DNA from 2 places in the Streptomyces malachitofuscus genome. Region 1 is predicted to be linked to the other one. Evidence: riboswitches for the same ligand, from Rfam matches in the RefSeq annotation. Region 1 holds a riboswitch; the other holds the start of a gene.
What was found. A riboswitch is a leader RNA that binds a small molecule or an ion and turns the genes downstream of it on or off. The one in region 1 is predicted to bind S-adenosylmethionine.

Region 1 (7,027 bases):
GTTCATGCCGTCGCGGATGGGGTTGACCAGGGCCACGTCCGCCAGCCGGTACGCGGCCAGCGAGCGCGCGAAGTCGTCCTTGACGTGGAGGACGACGGGCCGCCAGCCGGGCGTGCCGTAGCGCTCGTTGATGTCCTCGGCGAGCCGCTGCACCTCGGCGGTGTAGTCGCGGTAGACGGCGAGGTCCTGCCGGGAGGGGTAGGCGAAGGCGACGTGCACCACGCGCTCGCGCCACTCGGGGCGGTCGTCCAGGAGCTGCCGGTACGCCAGCAGGCCCCGCACGATGTTCTTCGACAGCTCGGTGCGGTCGACCCGGACGATGGTCCGGCGCCCCTCGCCGATCTCCTCCCGCAGCGCGGCCATCCGCTCGTCGACGTCGGCCTCGTGGGAGCGGGCGCGCAGGAAGTCCGCGTCGGCGCCCAGCCCGTGCACGCCGATCCGGGTGTCGCCGAGCCCGCCCGCGAAGCGCTCGCAGCACGCGGTGAACGCGTCCGCCCAGCGCCGGGTGAGGAAGCCCAGCCGGTCGGCGCCGAGCATCCCGCGCAGCACCTGGCGGGCGATGTCGTCGGGCAGCATCGCGAAGTACTCCGGCGGCGCCCACGGGGTGTGCGAGAAGTGCCCGATGCGCAGGTCCGGGCGGAGTTCCCGGAGCATCCCGGGGACGAGCGTCAGGTGGTAGTCCTGGACCAGCACCGCCGCACCCTGCGCCGCCTCCTCGGCCAGCGCCTCGGCGAACGCGCGGTTGTAGGTCTCGTACGACGCCCACTGGCGGCGGAACTCCGCGTCGAAGACCGGCTCCAGGGGCGTCTGGTAGAGCATGTGGTGCACGAACCACAGCACCGAGTTGGCGATCCCGTTGTACGCGTCCGCGTGCACGTCCGCCGGGATGTCCAGCATCCGTACGCCGTCCTCGCCGGCCCCGCGCCGCACGGCCTCGCGGTCGCCGTCGGACAGCGCCGAGCACACCCACAGCGCACCCGCCTCCGGCCCGATCGCCGACAGCCCGGACACCAGTCCGCCGCCGCCCCGCCTGGCCCGCAGCGAGCCGTCCTCTCCCACCTCGTACGACACCGGTCCCCGGTTGGAGGCGACCAGCACGCGAGCAGCACCGAAGCTTGCAGCCATACGCCTCAACCTAGCCCGGCCCCCGGAACCTCAAACGTGCCCGCGCGTCACCTCGGTGGCGATTTGGTCACGTGGGTTGTGTGGGGGATGTGAACGAGCGGAGGATGCGTGGTGCACGTTTCAACATCTGGGGGGTGGGCGCCATGCCCATACGCATACGCATGCGCGGATTCGCCGGGACGACGGCGCTGATCGCGGCCTCCGCGCTGGCCCTGGCCGGCTGCGGCGGCGCAGACGCCGGCACACAGGGCGCGGACGACCGGCCCGCGGCGGTCACCGCCACGCCGAGCAGCGGCAGCCCCACGCCCGAGGCGTCCCCCACCACCGAGACGCCCACCCCTACGCCCACCCCGACCCCCGTCACGTTGTCGGACCACACCGGCGACCGCGTCGGGACGGCCATCCGCGCGGCCGAGAAGGCCGGCCTCGACCACACCGTCCGCCTGGAGGGCACCGGCAAGCGGGCCTCCTCCTGGGGCAGCGGCGAGAAGGTCTGCGAGCAGACCGACGGGTCCGACGGCGTGACGTTCACCGTCCCGCGCGACGGCCGCGACTGCGACGGCCGCCTGCTGCACACCCCGAAGCCCACCCCGACCCCCGAACCGGCGCCGACGCAGGAGGCGGGCGGAAGCGGGGGCACCGGGGGCGGCGGTACGGGCACCTGCGAGCTCACCAGCCCGGCCGGCAACTGCTACGCCGACGGCCAGTTCTGCGCCAAGAAGCACCGGGGACTGAGCACGCACGGCCGGGGCGGCGAGTACCTGACCTGCGCGCTGGACTCCGGCGGCATCTGGCGCTGGTCGGACGGCGTGGCCGGCTGATCCCGGGGCAGGGGCGGCCGGAGGGTCAGGCCACCCTGCGGGCCTGGTACTCCGCGATCTCGGCCATCGGCGGCCGCTCCTCCGTGTCGACGGAGTACGTCCGGGCTTCGAAGGTGGCGCCCGTGCGCTCGAACTGGGTCAGGGACGGCCGGATCATGTGACCGCGGGCCAGGCGCAGCTGCGCGGTGCGGTAGATCGCGGCGGCCATGCGGCCGAGGGCCTGGCCGTCCTGGTGCCGGTGCTTGCGCACCCCGACGTCGACCTGGGCCAGCGCGTCCAGGCCCACCAGGTGCAGGGCGTCGACCAGCATGCCGAGCTCGACGCCGTAGCCGACCGGGAACGGGAGCTGTTCGAGCAGGGTGCGGCGGGCCGCGTACTCGCCGCCCAGCGGCTGGACGAAGCCGGCCAGCCGGGGCCAGTGCATGTTCAGCAGCGGGCGGGCCACCAGCTCGGTGACCCGGCCGCCCTGACCGGCCGCGACCGTGCCGGAGGCGGGCCCGCCGGACACCGTGAGCGGACGGTCGTACATGGCCTTGACCAGCTGCACGCCGGGTTCGGTGAGGAGCGGGCCGACGATGCCGGAGACGAAGTCGGAGGAGAACTCCCTGAGGTCCGCGTCGACGAAGCACACGATGTCGCCCCGGGTGACCAGCAGCGACCGCCACAGCACCTCGCCCTTGCCGGGGACCGCCGGCACCCGGGGCAGGATCGCGTCCCGGTGCACCACCGTCGCGCCCGCGGCCGCCGCCTCCTCGGCCGTGCGGTCGGTCGAGCCCGAGTCGACCACCACGACCTCGTCGACCAGCGGGGCCCGGAGCACCAGGTCGCGCCGGATCCGCGAGACGATCTCGCCGACCGTCGCCTCCTCGTTCAGCGCGGGCAGCACCACGCTCACCGTCTGCCCCGTCGCGCGTTTCGCCGCCAGGAGCCGGTGGAGCGGTCGGTCGGCCACGGACCAGGAACGCTCGGTCAGCCAGCGCTCGACTTCTTCCAGCACGGTCCCCGGCTCCTCACTGGCCTGTGATCCATCTCGCGGTTCGGACGGACTGTCTCCACCATCCAGGCCTTCGGTTACAGTCTTGAACAACGCCGATGACCATCGCATGCCGGGGTCGTCGCGCGGACAACTGAACACCGCTCATCCAGAGGGGCAGAGGGAAACGGCCCGATGAAGCCCCGGCAACCCTCCAGTCGGTTCTTGTCACAGGGACGTGGCGAGGCTCCCGGCTAGGGAAGGTGCCAAATCCGTCTCACGGCGAGATGCGTCGTGAGGAAGATGAGGAGAAAGGGCCTCGCCTCACATGGCTGTGCAGACTGTTGCAAGCTCCACCGACTCCGCCGCCGCGAACTCCGTCGACCTGGGCTCCGCCGCCGCGCTGTCCTGCCGCGAATGCGGTCACCGCGTGCCCCTCGGCCCGGTCTTCGCCTGCGAGGAGTGTTTCGGCCCGCTGGAGATCGCCTACGACTTCTCGGCCCACGACACCGAGGAGCTCCGCAAGCGGATCGAAGCGGGACCCGCGAACATCTGGCGTTACGCGCCCCTGCTGCCCGTCCCGGCGGACGTCGCGACCAAGCCGAACCTGAACCCCGGCTGGACCAAGCTCGTCCAGGCCGGCAACCTCGCCCGCGAGCTGGGCGTCACCGGCGGCCTGTACATCAAGGACGACTCCGGCAACCCGACGCACTCCTTCAAGGACCGCGTCGTGGCCCAGGCCATCGAGGCCGCCCGCGCCTTCGGTTTCACCACGCTGTCCTGCTCCTCGACCGGCAACCTCGCCGGCGCGGTCGGTGCCGCCGCCGCCCGCGCGGGCTTCCGCTCCTGCGTGTTCATCCCGCACGACCTGGAGCAGGGCAAGGTCGTCATGGCCGCCGTCTACGGCGGGGAGCTCGTCGGCATCGAGGGCAACTACGACGACGTGAACCGCTTCTGCTCCGAGCTGATCGGCGACCCGGCCGGCGAGGGCTGGGGCTTCGTCAACGTCAACCTGCGGCCGTACTACGCGGAGGGCTCCAAGACCCTCGCCTACGAGATCTGCGAGCAGCTGGGATGGCGGCTGCCCGACCAGATCGTGGTCCCGATCGCCTCCGGCTCGCAGCTCACGAAGATCGACAAGGGGCTGCAGGAGCTGATCAAGCTCGGGCTCGTCGAGGACAAGCCGTACAAGATCTTCGGTGCGCAGGCGGAGGGGTGCTCGCCGGTCTCCACGGCGTACAAGGCCGGGCACGACGTCGTCCGTCCGCAGAAGCCGGACACGATCGCCAAGTCGCTGGCGATCGGGAACCCGGCGGACGGTCCGTACGTCCTGGACATCGCCCGTCGCACGGGCGGTGCGGTGGAGGACGTCACGGACGAGCAGATCGTCGAGGCGATCACGTTGCTCGCGCGGACGGAGGGGATCTTCGCGGAGACCGCGGGGGGTGTCACGGTCGGCGTGACGAAGAAGCTTCTCGAGAGCGGTGTGCTCGACCCGTCCCTGACCACGGTCGTGCTCAACACGGGTGATGGTCTGAAGACGCTGGACGCGGTGGCCGGCACAGGGCTGACGGCGACGATCCGTCCGAGCCTGGAGTCGTTCCGTGAAGCCGGTCTTGTCTGAGTTGTTCTTCCGCGGGGCTGTCGTGACGGATCGCGCAGTTCCCCGCGCCCCTGGGTACGTCACCTGACCGGAGGTTTCACAGTGAGCGTTACTGTTCGCATCCCTACCATCCTGCGCACCTACACCGGCGGCAAGGCCGAGGTGAACGCCGAGGGGACCACCCTCGCCGAGGTCATCTCGGACCTGGAGAAGAACCACACGGGCATCGCCGCCCGGGTCCTGGACGATCAGGGCAAGCTGCGTCGGTTCGTCAACGTGTACGTCAACGACGACGACGTGCGGTTCGAGCAGGGGCTCGACACGGCCACCCCGGACGGGGCCGGTGTGTCGATCATTCCGGCGGTGGCCGGCGGCTGATCATTACCTTCGGTAATGGCGGTGACCGAGCGTAGAGGACTTTGCCCCCTCCGTGAGAGATGCGGAGGGGGCAATTCCATGGGATTGAGCGCGGTAGGGTTGGGGAACGCGCTCCTGATCCACTGATCGAGCACCGTGAATTTCTGCCGCCCGCCCGACTGGATGTAGCCAAAGTGTGGGCCCTTCTCGCGGCATTTGTGACGTTTGCCCGGCCCGACTTGACCTGAATTCAGGCGAATTCTCGCCACATTCCGGACCGGTGTCGTCCAGATTTCTCGTCCGATTGACCTGTTGCAGACGGCAGTTGGACAGATACATTCAGCCGCGGTCGACGCGTTCCGGCGCACGCCCCCAACCGTTGGGGGGTGAGGTCTGACCCGGATCCGCGAAGTGTGGATCTGTGCAAGGGCCAGTAATAGGGGAGTTAGGCATGGCTCAGGGCACCGTCAAGTGGTTCAACGCGGAGAAGGGGTACGGCTTCATCGCGGTCGACGGTGGTGCGGATGTTTTCGTCCACTACAGCGCGATCCAGATGGACGGCTACCGCACCCTCGAAGAAGGCCAGCGGGTCGAGTTCGAGATCTCGCAGGGTCAGAAGGGCCCGCAGGCCGACATGGTTCGTCTCAGCGCCTGAACGCGCTACCTGCCGCAAGGATCTTCTGCCGACGAAGGGCCCGTACCTCTTGGGGTACGGGCCCTTCGCCGTGCCCGCCACCGCCGTACGGCGGTGTTCGCGCGCGGCTGAGCGCCCCCGTGTACACCCCATGGGCGCTTGCACTCGCATGGGTCGAGTGCTAATCATTGGCGTTAGCACTCTGAAGGTGAGAGTGACAACGAGGACCGGGTCGGTGAGGCCCGCGGGCCGTGTGGGGCAAGGAACCACGGGGCCGGCGAGCCGTCCGTCGCGGGCGCGGGCGCGGTCCGAAGGAATCACCCCCAGTCCTGGAGGGACCACTTCACATGGCCAAGATCATCGCGTTCGACGAGGAGGCGCGGCGCGGCCTCGAGCGCGGCATGAACCAGCTCGCGGACGCCGTCAAGGTGACGCTCGGCCCCAAGGGCCGCAACGTCGTCCTCGAGAAGAAGTGGGGCGCCCCCACGATCACCAACGATGGTGTGTCCATCGCCAAGGAGATCGAGCTCGAGGACCCGTACGAGAAGATCGGCGCCGAGCTGGTCAAGGAAGTCGCCAAGAAGACGGACGACGTCGCCGGTGACGGTACGACCACCGCGACCGTTCTCGCCCAGGCCCTGGTCAAGGAGGGCCTGCGCAACGTCGCCGCCGGTGCCAACCCGATGGCTCTGAAGCGCGGTATCGAGAAGGCCGTCGAGGCCGTCTCCGCCGCCCTGCTGGAGCAGGCGAAGGATGTCGAGACCAAGGAGCAGATCGCCTCCACGGCCTCCATCTCCGCCGCCGACACCCAGATCGGCGAGCTGATCGCCGAGGCCATGGACAAGGTCGGCAAGGAAGGCGTCATCACCGTCGAGGAGTCCCAGACCTTCGGTCTGGAGCTGGAGCTCACCGAGGGTATGCGCTTCGACAAGGGCTACATCTCGGCGTACTTCGCCACCGACATGGAGCGTATGGAGGCCGTCCTCGACGACCCGTACATCCTGATCGCGAACTCCAAGATCTCCAACGTCAAGGACCTGCTCCCGCTCCTGGAGAAGGTCATGCAGTCGGGCAAGCCGCTGCTGATCATCGCCGAGGACGTCGAGGGCGAGGCCCTGTCGACCCTGGTCGTCAACAAGATCCGCGGCACCTTCAAGTCCGTCGCCGTCAAGGCCCCGGGCTTCGGCGACCGCCGCAAGGCCATGCTCGGCGACATCGCCATCCTCACGGGCGGCGAGGTCATCTCCGAGGAGGTCGGCCTCAAGCTGGAGAACGCCACGCTCGACCTGCTGGGCAAGGCCCGCAAGGTCGTCATCACCAAGGACGAGACCACCATCGTCGACGGTGCCGGCTCGGCCGACCAGGTCCAGGGCCGCGTGAACCAGATCCGCGCCGAGATCGAGAACAGCGACTCGGACTACGACCGCGAGAAGCTGCAGGAGCGCCTGGCGAAGCTCGCCGGCGGTGTCGCGGTCATCAAGGCCGGTGCCGCCACCGAGGTGGAGCTCAAGGAG
Region 2 (7,027 bases), on a different contig from region 1:
CCGTCTGCCCGTGCCGGCCCGCGGCTGATTCTTCCGCCCCCGCCGCCCCTTCCCGTCCCGACCCTGGGGGCTGCGCCCCCAGACCCCCCTTTCGGCCCTTCGGGCCTCGTCCTCAAACGCCGGACGGGCTGAAGTATTCAGCCCGTCCGGCACAATCCAGCCCCTCCGGCGTTTGAGGAGCGGGGTCTGGGGCGGAGCCCCAGGTCGGGACGGGAAGGGGCGGCGGGGGCGAGGAAACTCTCAGGCAGAGGGGTCGGGGACGCAGCGGCCGTCGACCGTGTGGTAGGTCCAGCGCGCCCCGTCCCGGACCAGTTCCCGTACCGCCCGCACGAAACGCTCCACGTGCTCGTCCGGCGTACCCGCACCGAAGCTGACCCGGATCGCGTTGAGCGACTTCTCCCCCGGCGCCGCCGCCTCGGGCGCCCCGCACTCGCCCTGCGCCCCCGGATCGCTGCCGAGCAGCCGCCGCACCAGCGGGTGCGCGCAGAAGAGCCCGTCCCGTACGCCGATGCCGTACTCGGCGGACAGCGCGGCGGCGAAGTGCGAGCTGTTCCAGCCCTCGACGACGAAGGACAGCACGCCGACGCGCGGGGCGTCGTCCCCGAACAGCGACAGGAACCGCACCTCGGGAACGTCCGCGAGCCCTTCGCGCACCGTGCGGATCAGCCGCTCCTCGCGCACGGCCAGCGCCTCGAAGCCGGCCTCGGTGAGCGCCCGGCACGCGGAGGCGAGGGCGTAGGCGCCGATGACGTTGGGCGAGCCGGCCTCGTGGCGGGCGGCGCTGTCGTGCCACACCACGTCCACTCCCCCGTCCGCGCGCCGGGTGACCGTGCGGCTGGCGCCGCCGCCCGCGAGGTAGGGCTCGGCCGCCCGCAGCCAGTCGGCACGTCCGGCCAGCACACCCGAGCCGAAGGGCGCGTACAGCTTGTGCCCGGAGAAGGCGACCCAGTCGACGTCGAGGCCGCTCACGCTCACCGGGTGGTGCGGGGCGAGCTGGGCGGCGTCCAGCACGATGCGCGCGCCGTGCGCGTGGGCGGCGGCGGCCAGTTCCCGTACCGGCCACAGCTCACCGGTGACGTTGGAGGCGCCGGTGACACAGACCAGGGCCGGGCCGTGCGGGTCCCGGCCGGCGAGGGCGCGCTCGAGGGTCTCCACGGCCCGGCGCGGGCCGTCCGGGGCGTCGAGGTAGGTGACGCGGGCGTCGCGCCAGGGCAGCAGGGAGGCGTGGTGCTCGGTCTCGAAGACGAAGACCTCGCAGCCGTCGGGGAGCGCCGAGGCGAGCAGGTTCAGGGAGTCGGTGGTGGACCGGGTGAAGACCACCTGGTCCCCGGTACGGCAGTCGAGGAACTCGGCGACGGTCCTGCGGGCGTTCTCGAACAGGTCGGTGGAGAGCTGGGAGAGGTAGCCGGCGCCCCGGTGGACGCTGCCGTAGTACGGCGCGTAGGCGGCCACGTCGTCCCACACGCGCTGGAGGGCGGGCGCGCTGGCGGCGTAGTCGAGGGCGGCGTAGGTGACTTCGCCGCCGGTGACGAGGGGGACGGTGACGTCCCGGCCCAGGACGGGCAGCGGGGCACGGACGGTCGGGTCGGCGGCGACGGTGGAGACGGACATGGCGGAACTCCCGTGGGGCAGGCGGAATCCTCGCGCGAGCGGGCGTCGCTCCAGCGCGCAGGAGAAGAGGGAAAGAGGGTGTGCGGAGGCGGGGCTCGGCAGCCCTAACGCATTCGCTTGCTCACGGAAGGCTCCTCGACGACCAGGACCCCTGGTGTTTCGAGGGGTCCGCGCTTGCCGTGGGCCTTGCTGCTCACGGCCTGGTCCTCACCCGGGGCACCCCGCCACGGACGGAGGGTTGCCGGACAGCCGGCCGGGGCCTGATGGCTGTCGCTCATGACCTGGTCAGGAAAATACGTGAGGTGATCGATGTCCCGCAACCCGTGTCCGGATCGCGGGACATCACACCGTGGGGGCGGCTCACGCGTTGCTGACGGCCACCCAGCGCTCCAAGACCCGCTTGGCGGCCCCCGAGTCGATCGCCTCGGCCGCCTTCGCCATCCCGGCACGGAGCTGTTCGGTCAGGGTGCCCGGGCCCGGCTCCAGGGCGACCAGCGCCGCCGCCGAGTTCAGCAGCACCGCGTCCCGCACCGGGCCCTGTTCGCCGTCCAGCAGGCGGCGGGCGACCTCCGCGTTGTAGGAGGCGTCGGCGCCGCGCAGGGCCTCGACGGGCACGAGGTCGATCCCGACGTCGCGCGGGTCGAAGGTCTCCTCGGCGACCTTGCCGTCGCGGACCACCCACACCTTGGAGGTGGCGGTGGTGGTCAGCTCGTCCAGGCCGTCGTCGCCGCGGAACACCAGCGAGGAGTGTCCGCGTCCGGCGAAGACTCCCGCCATGATGGGCGCCATCCGGGGGTCGGCGACCCCGACCGCCTGGGCCTTGACCTTCGCCGGATTGGCCAGCGGGCCGAGGAAGTTGAACACCGTGCGGATGCCCAGCTGACCGCGGGCGGCGGCGACGTGGCGCAGCGCCGGGTGGAACTTCACGGCGAAGCAGAAGGTGATCCCGGCCTCCTCGGCGACCTCGGCGACCCGTCGCGGGGTCAGTTCGAGGTTGACGCCGAGCTTCTCCAGGACGTCGGAGGCGCCGGAGGCCGAGGACGCGGCCCGGTTGCCGTGCTTGACGACCTTGGCGCCGGTGCCGGCCACCACGATCGACGACATCGTGGAGATGTTGACCGTCTTGGCGCCGTCGCCGCCGGTGCCGACGATGTCGACCGTCGCGCCCGGCACCTCGATCACATTGGCGTGGTCGTACAGCGCCCGTACACAGCCGGTGATCTCCTCGACCGTCTCGCCCTTGGCCCGCAGGGAGACCGCGAAGCCGGCGATCTGCGCGTCGGTCGCCTCGCCGCGCATGATCAGGTCCATCGCCCAGGCGGTGTCGTCGGCGGACAGGTCCCGGCCGTCCAGCAGTCCGTTCAGCAGGGCGGGCCAGGAGCGGCCCGCCGCGGTGTCGCCTCCAGCGGGGGTCACAGCGCTCATGGCCGCTCCTGATGGTCGTGGATGTGGGTCCTGGGGACCGGAGGGGTCCCGGGCTCCACCCTATCCAGCTCCGGGGACGGCGAAGGGCCCCCGTCCGCAGAACGGACGGGGGCCCTTCGCCGTCGTGTGGCGACTGAGGTGAGGCGCTGAAGGCGATCAGTGGTGGCCGTGGCCGCTCGTGATCTCCTTGTACTCCTCGACGGTCGGCTTCGGGATCTGCGACTCCTCGCCGTAGTACCCCTTGCTGAGCTTGGCGCGCAGCTTCTCGGTCATCTTCACCTTGCGCCGGACGCCGTTCTCGTCGACCTCCGGGCCGAGCTCGAGCGGCTTGTACTGCTCGTGCGCGGTGAGGGTGTGCAGCTGCTCCTGGCTGAGCGGCTCGTGCACCTCGATGAACTCGCCGTGCGGCAGGCGCTTGATGATGCCCGACTCGCGGCCGTGCAGCACCTTGTCCTTGTCCCGGCGCTGGAGGCCGAGGCAGATCCGCTTGGTGACGATGAACGCCAGGACCGGAGCAACGAAGAACGCGACCCGCACGAACCAGGTGATGGCGTTGATCGACAGGTGGAAGTGGGTGGCCCAGATGTCGTTGCCACCACCGACGAGGAGCACGAAGTACAGCGTGATCCAGGCGACGCCGAAGGCGGTGCGCGTCGGGGCGTTGCGCGGGCGGTCCAGGATATGGTGCTCGCGCTTGTCACCGGTGATCCAGGACTCGATGAACGGGTACACGGCGATGGCGACCAGGACCAGCGGGAAGATCAGCAGCGGGATGAACACACCCAGGACGAGCGTGTGACCCCAGAAGTTGATCTCCCAGCCCGGCATGACACGGATCAGGCCCTCGGAGAAGCCCATGTACCAGTCCGGCTGGGCGCCCGTGGACACCATGTCGGGCCGGTAGGGGCCGATGGACCAGATCGGGTTGATCGTGGCGATCGCCGAGACGGCCGCGAGCACACCGAAGACCAGGAAGAAGAAGCCTCCGGCCTTGGCCATGTACACCGGGAGCAGCGGCATGCCGACGACGTTCTTGTTCGTCTTGCCGGGGCCCGCGAACTGCGTGTGCTTGTGGTAGAAGACCAGGATCAGGTGCGCCACCACGAGGCCGAGCATGATGCCCGGCAGCAGCAGGACGTGGATCGAGAAGAACCTGGCCACGAAGTCGTCGCCGGGGAACTCGCCGCCGAAGAGGAAGAACGAGATGTACGTGCCGACGATCGGCACGGACAGGATCGCGCCCTCCATGAAGCGGATACCGGTGCCGGAGAGCAGGTCGTCCGGGAGCGAGTAGCCGGTGAAGCCGGTGAACATGCCCAGGACGAACAGCAGGAAGCCGAACAGCCAGTTGATCTCACGCGGCTTGCGGAACGCGCCGGTGAAGAACACACGCATCATGTGCACGAACATGCCGGCCAGGAAGACCAGCGCGGCCCAGTGGTGGATCTGCCGGATCAGCAGACCGCCACGGACGTCGAAGCTGATGTCCAGCGTCGACTTGTAGGCCTCACTCATCAGCTGGCCCTGCAGCGGCACGTAGCTGCCGTGGTACTCCACCTCGTTCATCGACGGGTGGAAGAACAGCGTCAGGTACACACCCGTGAGGATGATGATGAGGAAGCTGTAGAGGCAGACCTCACCCAGCATGAACGACCAGTGGTCGGGGAAGATCTTGCGCATGTTGGCCTTGGCCAGGGAGTAGATCCCCAGTCGGCCGTCAGCCCAGTCGGCGACCTTTTCGCCGGCCGGTGCCTTCCCGCGCGAGCGGGACTCGGGGGTCGTTGTGGTACTCATCCGCGCTCCCAGAAGGCAGGACCGACGGGCTCGTCGAAGTCGCCGAGCGCTTCGAGGTAGCCCTCGTCGTTCACGCCGATGCGCAGCTGCGGCAGGGCGTGACCGGCGGGACCGAAGATGACCCGGGCACCGTCGGCGAGGTCGAAGGTGGACTGGTGACAGGGGCACAGCGCGTGATGCGTCTGCTGCTCGTACAGGGAGATCGGGCAACCGACATGGGTGCAGATCTTCGAGTAGGCGAGGATGCCCTCGTGGGACCACTCGAGCGACCGCTTGTCCTTGATGTTGTCCGGCTGGATGCGGACCAGCATCAGCGCGGCCTTGGCGATCTCGGTCTGGAAGCCGTGGTCGTGCTCCTCCAGGCCCTCGGGTTTGGCGAAGGTCAGCGAGCCCACGATGAGGTCGGACGGCCGCAGCGGCTCGTTCGTGTTCATGTTGACGAGCAGCTTGCCCTTGGACCACAGGGTGTGGCGCAGCTTGGTCCCGGGCAGCGGCCCGAGGTCGCGCAGCAGCACCACGCCGGAGAGCGGGAACAGGGCGAGCGCGCCGAACATCGTGTTGCGGATCAGCTTGCGGCGGCCGAGCGCGGACTCCTTGGCACCCTGGCGGAAGTCGTCCATGACCTTCGCCTTGACCTCGGGGGAGGCCTCGATCGGGTGACGCTCGTCGGCGATCTCGTGGTCCGACATCAGCGTGCGGGCCCAGTGGACCGCGCCGGCGCCGATGGCGAACAGGGCGACACCGAGGGTCATGCCGAGCGCGAAGTTCAGCGCGCTGATGTGACCGAGCGGCCAGATGAAGACCGACTTGTCGACCGGGATCGTCACGTACGCGGCGATGAAGCCGACGGTGGCCAGCATCGACAGCGTGAACAGCAGGGCGACCGTGCGCTCGGACCGCTTGGCGGCCCGCTCGTCGATGTCCTGGACCCGGTGCTCGTGCGGGGGCAGGCCCGGGTCGGCGAACGGGTTCTTCTCGTCCGCCAGCTTCACGGCGCCGTGGGCGGTGTCCTGCGCTGCGGGCAGGTTCTCTTCGGGAATGTCTTGGCTACTCATGACTTCTTGGCCTTTGCGGTCCGAGCGGCGACCCAGACGGCGACCGCGATCAGCGCGCCCAGTCCGAAGACCCACGCGAACAGACCCTCGGAGACCGGGCCCAGTCCGCCGAGCGAAAGGCCGCCGGGGCTGTCGGTCTCATCGCTGTTGACCGCGTTCAGGTACGCGATGATGTCCTTCTTGTTCTGCTCCGACAGCGTGCTGTCGGGGAAGGAGGGCATGTTCTGCGGGCCGGTGAGCATGGCCTCGTAGATGTGCTTCGGCGCGACGTCCTCAAGGCTCGGGGCGTACTTGCCGTGCGTGAGCGCACCGCCCTTGCCGGTGAAGTTGTGGCACTGCGCGCAGTTGTTGCGGAACAGTTCACCGCCCTTGGCGCTGTCGGCGCCCTCGGGGCCGTACTGCTCCTCGGTGGGGACGGCCGGGCCGGCGCCCAGGGAGGCGATGTACGCCGCCAGCTGGTCGATCTCGGCCTGGGTGTAGACGGCCGGCTTCTTCGGGACCTGCGCGCCCTGCGAGGTGGCGGCCGGCATACGCCCGGTGCTCACCTGGAAGTCGACCGCGGCGGCGCCCACGCCCACCAGGCTCGGACCGTCGGAGGTGCCCTGACCGCCGGTGCCGTGGCAGCTGGCGCAGCCGACCGCGTAGAGCTTCTTGCCCTCCTCGATGGTGAGGGACTGGGCGGTTTCGTCGGCCTGCGCCTTGTCCGCGGGTGCGAACACGGCGTAGAGCCCCCCGGTGCATGCCAGCGCGAGGAGTAGGACGACGAGCGCCGCCAGCGGGTGGCGTCGTCGTGCGGAGAGCTTTTTCACGGATTACCCCGGTGTCAGGATCTTCTGCGTCGATGCTTCTGGTTGGTGCGCTGCGTGCAGCGCGCGCGGATGTGGCCCGCTACTTGATCATGTAGATCGTGGCGAAGAGGCCGATCCAGACGACATCGACGAAGTGCCAGTAATAGGACACGACGATGGCCGCGGTCGCCTGGTCATGCGTGAACCGCCGGGCCGCGTAGGTGCGGCCCAGGACCAGCAGGAAGGCAATGAGACCGCCCGTCACGTGCAGGCCGTGGAAGCCGGTGGTCAGGTAGAACGCCGAGCCGTAGGGGTCGGAGGAGAGGGACAGGCCCTCGTGCTTGACCAGCTCGG

Region 2: it holds a riboswitch for S-adenosylmethionine, as region 1 does, so the genes downstream of both, ACZ44S_RS27255 (aminotransferase class V-fold PLP-dependent enzyme) here and thrC (threonine synthase) in region 1, are expected to answer to the same signal.

The regions. Positions count from the first base shown of each region.
Region 1 covers NZ_JBVIGA010000005.1:248,835-255,861, reverse strand. Annotated here, with positions in the region: gene ACZ44S_RS09550 (alpha,alpha-trehalose-phosphate synthase (UDP-forming)) at 1-1,125, opposite strand, end outside; gene ACZ44S_RS09545 (hypothetical protein) at 1,269-1,946, shown strand; gene ACZ44S_RS09540 (glucosyl-3-phosphoglycerate synthase) at 1,972-2,943, opposite strand; SAM riboswitch class I at 3,082-3,229, shown strand; gene thrC (threonine synthase) at 3,248-4,543, shown strand; gene ACZ44S_RS09530 (MoaD/ThiS family protein) at 4,625-4,900, shown strand; gene ACZ44S_RS09525 (cold-shock protein) at 5,331-5,534, shown strand; gene groL (chaperonin GroEL) at 5,861-7,027, shown strand, end outside.
Region 2 covers NZ_JBVIGA010000020.1:157,162-164,188, forward strand. Annotated here, with positions in the region: gene ACZ44S_RS27250 (glycerate kinase) at 1-28, shown strand, start outside; gene ACZ44S_RS27255 (aminotransferase class V-fold PLP-dependent enzyme) at 241-1,611, opposite strand; SAM riboswitch class IV at 1,777-1,893, opposite strand; gene trpD (anthranilate phosphoribosyltransferase) at 1,972-3,036, opposite strand; gene qcrB (cytochrome bc1 complex cytochrome b subunit) at 3,193-4,830, opposite strand; gene qcrA (cytochrome bc1 complex Rieske iron-sulfur subunit) at 4,827-5,885, opposite strand; gene qcrC (cytochrome bc1 complex diheme cytochrome c subunit) at 5,882-6,694, opposite strand; gene ctaE (aa3-type cytochrome oxidase subunit III) at 6,774-7,027, opposite strand, start outside.